2 regions of the Gordonia sp. PS3 genome follow, and region 2 is predicted to be linked to the other one. Evidence: predicted binding sites of a transcription regulator. Region 2 holds the regulator's gene; the other holds the start of a gene.

Region 1 (2,400 bases), 1.6 Mb from region 2:
CAGCAGCAGGCGCAGTGACGACCGGGACACCAGTGACCGCTCAGGAGCGGCGGAGGAGTTGACGAGGCGATGACCGACGACCGTGACTTCGAAGCGGCCACCAGTGCCCTGCGCGCCGAGCTTCTCGTGCACTGCTATCACATGCTGGGATCGGCCACCGACGCCGAAGATGTGCTGCAGGACGTGTATCTGCGTGCGTGGCAGGCCTTTCACAGCTTCGAAGGACGGTCGTCGGTCCGCACGTGGATGTATCGGATCGCGACCAACACCTGTCTCAACGCCCTGGAGAGCCGGGCGCGGAGGCCTCTGCCGAGCGGGTTGGGCACCGAGGCCTCCGATCCCCGTGAACCGGTGATCCCGAACCATGAGATCCCGTGGCTGCAGCCGCTGCCGGACGGCGCGCTGGGCGATCCCGCGTCGACGGTGACGGCGCGGGAGTCGGTGGGGCTGGCGATGGTCGCCGCCATGCAGGAGCTTCCGGCGCGTCAGCGCGCGGCGTTGATTCTGCGCGACGTGCTCGCGTTCAGTGCGGCCGAGACCGCCGAAGCACTCGACATGACAGTCGCGGCGGCCAACAGCGCGTTGTCGCGCGCACGCAGGGCGGTCGGCGAGGGCACCCGGCTAGAGGGCCGGCGCGTCGCGGAACTGTCCGACCACGAGCGGCAGGTGTGGGACGAGTTCTGCGCTGCTTTCGAGCGGCACGACATCCCCGGCGTGGTGGACGTGCTCGCCGCCGATGCGGTGTGGGAGATGCCGCCGTTCCCGGGCTGGTATCTCGGCGCCGAGAACATCGGAGTGCTCACCCTCAGCCAGTGCCCGGCCAAGGAAGCCGGCGACATCAGGATGATCAAGACGTCCTGCAACGGGTTGCCGGCGGCCGGGATGTTCATGCGCGACGGCGACGTCTGGCGTCGTTTCCAACTCGATGTCCTGACGATCGTCGACGGTCGGGTGGCGCACGTCGGTGCCTTCTTCGAGCCCGAACTGTTCTCGCTGGCGGGCCTGCCGGAGACGCTGTCGGGCGCCGCTGAGGACCGGTGAGGGTGGGGACTGGCTGAGGCAGATTGGCACATATGATCGATTCCCTAATGTGTTCTGTCATACCCCGTTGGTAGAGTTCTGGTAGGTCAAGAAAACATGGTTTGACCAGCTGAAACACTCGGGGGAGGTGGCAGCGATGACCGATCCGATCACCGATTCGATCGCGACTGTCGTCGCCACCGGTGCGCTGCCGGAGCAGCCCGCCGAACTACTCGCCCTGATCGATGCCGCGGCGGTCAAACTCGCCGAGACCTCCCTGTCACCGGAGACCGAACCGGAACTGCTGGCCCACACACAGACCGCCGAACGCATCCGGCGACGCTGGGACGGCATCTCCGCGGCACTCCTGGTGGAGGTCTCCGACCGCAACGCCCACCGCACCGCCGGCTATCTGAATCCGCACCAATACCTCTCACAGGGCTTGCGGCTGGGGACCCGGGAGGCGGGTCGGCGGTTGCGGATGGCCGAGACCATCGGCGAGTTCTCGAACTTCCAAGGGCAGACCCTGCCTCCGCGGAAGCCTGCGACCGCCGCAGCGGTGGCGGCCGGGACTGTCGGCGCCGAACACGCGTTGGTGATCTCGGCCGTGTTGGCGAAAGTGCCCGGCTGCATCTCGCCGGAAGTCAAAGCCCGTGCCGAAGCCGAACTCGCTCAGGCTGCGGCTGGGTTGAATCCGGATGATCTGGGCAAGGTCGGTGACCGGCTGCTCGCTCACCTGGACCCCGATGGTCAGGAGAGCGATCACGTCGACCGGCAACGCCAACGCGGAATCACGATCCTCCCGCAGGATCGGCAGTTGATGAGCAGAGTCCGCGGCGCGATGACCCCGGAGTTGCGGGCCAAGTTCGAAGTGATCTTGACCGCCTGGGCCGCACCCGGGATGAACAACCCCGCCGACCCCGACTCACCCACCGGAACCATTGACGCCGACGGCATCGACGCCGAGGCTCTGGCGGCGGCGCGGGGCCGGGATCTGCGCAGCGCCGCCCAACGCACACACGACGCACTGCTGGCCCTGTGTGATTACGTTCTCGCCCACGGCGGGCTGGGTGCACCGAGCCGGATACCGGCCGAGTTGGTCATCACCGTCACCGATCAAGAACTCGCCGCCCACGCCGGAATCGCGCTGACCGCGACAGGTAGCCGTGTTCCGATCGGTGAACTCGTGCGGCTCGCTGCCGAGGCTGTGCCGCATCTGGCGGTCTTCCGGAATCACACCAGCGAAGTCCTCTACCAGGGTCGTGGTGCGCGGTGTGCGAGTAGAGCGCAGCGGTTGGCGTTGTTCGCCCGCGACCGCGGTTGCACCGCCCCCGGCTGCGACCGCCCCTTCGCGCAAACTCAGGCCCATCACGCACCGGA
Region 2 (2,400 bases):
CTTGTCCGACATGCAGTCCCGATGTCTCGAGGCCGTTCAGGTCGCGCAGCTGGGCGATGACGCCCGCGGACGGCAACTCCGGAGCGATCCGCTCAGCGAGCGCGGTGAGCGACTCCCCCGACCGGACGTACACCACGTGCGTCGCCGCCGGCGACTCCGGCGTCGCCGCATCCTGGTAGCCCGCTCCGACGAGGGCGAGCAGCCACACCATGCCGGCGAGGGTGCCGCCGACCACCGCGGCCCCGGCCCACCGGCGCCTGCGGTACACCGAGGGCGACAGCGCGGTCCGGCCGGCCGGCGGCGCATCGAACATCACTCGCCGGTCCGCGACCGGGCGACGCCGCTCGGGGCGGCCGGTCGGGAAGCACGTTCCGCTCGAGTCGCCTCGCCCCGCTCCGCGTACTCCCCGATCACGGACCAGCGAGCCACGGACCACCGGGATGTCGCAGGTCATCGCCGACGCGGTTGAGTGCACAGCAGTGGAGTGCACAGCGGTGGAGTGCACAGCAGTGGAGCGCACAGCGGTGGCGCGTCCGGTCGGGGCGGGTGCCGTCCTCGTGCTCATGACTCGTCTCCAATCGATCGCGTGTTCGAAGAACTCTTGTTCGATAGTTAACACGAGGGGTCCGACAAACGCCGACACGCGTCGAACAATTGTTTGAGTTTTGTGACCTACTCAACTAGCCTTTGGACCATCGATCGAACACAGCTGACGAAAGGCCCGACCGTGACCGACACGCCCGATCCGATGCTCTCCACCGCGACGCTCGAGGCCTCATTGACCCAGCGTCAGCGCGAGGTGCTCGAGGTCATCCGTCAGTCGGTCCGCGAGCGCGGCTACCCGCCGAGCATCCGTGAGATCGGCGAGGCCGTCGGACTCACCTCCACGTCGTCGGTGGCCCATCAGCTCCGCACGCTCGAGCGCCGCGGCCTTCTCAAGCGCGATCCGCACCGTCCGCGTGCGGTGAACGTTCGGGACGATCAGCGGACACCGCCCTCGGGCGGTGCCGAGGCCGACGGAGAGTCACTCCCCACGCCGACCTTCGTTCCGGTGCTCGGCCGGATCGCCGCCGGCGGACCGATTCTCGCCGAACAGGCCGTGGAGGAGGTCTTCCCGATGCCGCGCGAACTGGTCGGCGACGGTTCCCTGTTCATGCTTCGCGTGGTCGGCGAATCGATGATCGACGCGGCGATCTGCGACGGCGACTGGGTGGTCGTGCGCCAGCAGAACGTGGCGGAGAACGGTGACATCGTCGCCGCGATGATCGACGGCGAAGCCACCGTGAAGACCTTCAAGCGCACCGACGGTCACGTCTGGCTCATGCCGCACAACGAGCATTTCGAGCCCATCCCCGGCGACGACGCCGCCATCCTCGGCAAGGTCGTCACGGTGATGCGCCGTATCTGAGGCGCCCGGCCGGCCTCAGCGGGACATCACACCTCGCCGGCCAGAACCGCGCGAACCGCCTCGCGCGCCTGTGACGGACTCGTCGCGGCGATCGCGGCGGACGCCGCATCGCGGCACTGATCCATGGTGACGGTACCCAGCTTCAGTCCCACCGCGGCCGACGCCGCAGGCGCGGACGACAACGACGTCACACCCATCCCGACCAGCACACATGCCAGCAACGGATCGGCAGCCGCCTCGCCGCATACGCCCACGGGCTTGCCCTGGTCCCGACCGGCGTCCCCGACCCGCTGTATCAGCGCGAGTACCGCCGGCTGCCACGGGTCGGTGAGCGCCGCCAGCTCCGGCGACATCCGGTCCGCCGCCATCGTGTACTGGGTCAGGTCGTTGGTGCCGATCGAGACGAAGTCCACTTCGGCGAGGATCGCGTCGGCGAGGATCGCCGCCGACGGCACCTCGATCATCACCCCCGGCACCAGACCGCGTTCCCGAACCCGCGCGGCGAATTCGCGCGCCTCGTCGACCGTGGCGATCATCGGTGCCATCACCCACGGCGTCGCACGGCCGTCGTCGCGCGCCGCCTCCGCCAGCGCATCGAGCTGGTTGTTGCGGATGTCCGGATACGTCTGCACGATGCGGTTGCCGCGGACTCCCATCGCCGGATTCGGCTCGTCGGAGTGGGCGACGAACTTCAGTGGCTTGTCCGAGCCCGCGTCGAGGGTGCGGATCACCACCTTGCGCCCGGGAAAGGCGTCGATCACCTCCCGGTAGAGCTCTACCTGCTGGGCGACGGTGGGCTCGGCCGCGCGGTCCAGGAAGGCCAGTTCGGTTCGGAACAGTCCGACGCCCTCCACCGGCGCCTGCGCCGCCGACCGAGCGGACACGCCGTCGGCCACGTTGGCCAGGATCGCGACCGCGTGCCCGTCCGCCGTGCGGCCCGGCCCGCGCCAGGCCGCCGTCTCGGCCGCCCGCGTCGCCGCGGCCGTCACGGC

Evidence for each region. The regulator LexA, encoded in region 2, represses DNA repair genes until DNA is damaged. The targets are predictions, from matches to a motif close to CGAACANNTGTTCG.
Region 1: ACE11G_RS02695 (DUF222 domain-containing protein) is a predicted target of LexA. The motif match lies at 1,067-1,080, and genes of this name have one in related genera.

What each region holds. Positions count from the first base shown of each region.
Region 1 is NZ_CP169524.1:587,949-590,348, forward strand. Features, by position in the region: gene ACE11G_RS02685 (VOC family protein) at 1-18, shown strand, start outside; gene ACE11G_RS02690 (sigma-70 family RNA polymerase sigma factor) at 70-1,041, shown strand; gene ACE11G_RS02695 (DUF222 domain-containing protein) at 1,178-2,400, shown strand, end outside.
Region 2 is NZ_CP169524.1:2,174,615-2,177,014, forward strand. Features, by position in the region: gene ACE11G_RS10045 (LysM peptidoglycan-binding domain-containing protein) at 1-475, opposite strand, end outside; gene lexA (transcriptional repressor LexA) at 749-1,408, shown strand; gene ACE11G_RS10055 (putative PEP-binding protein) at 1,435-2,400, opposite strand, start outside.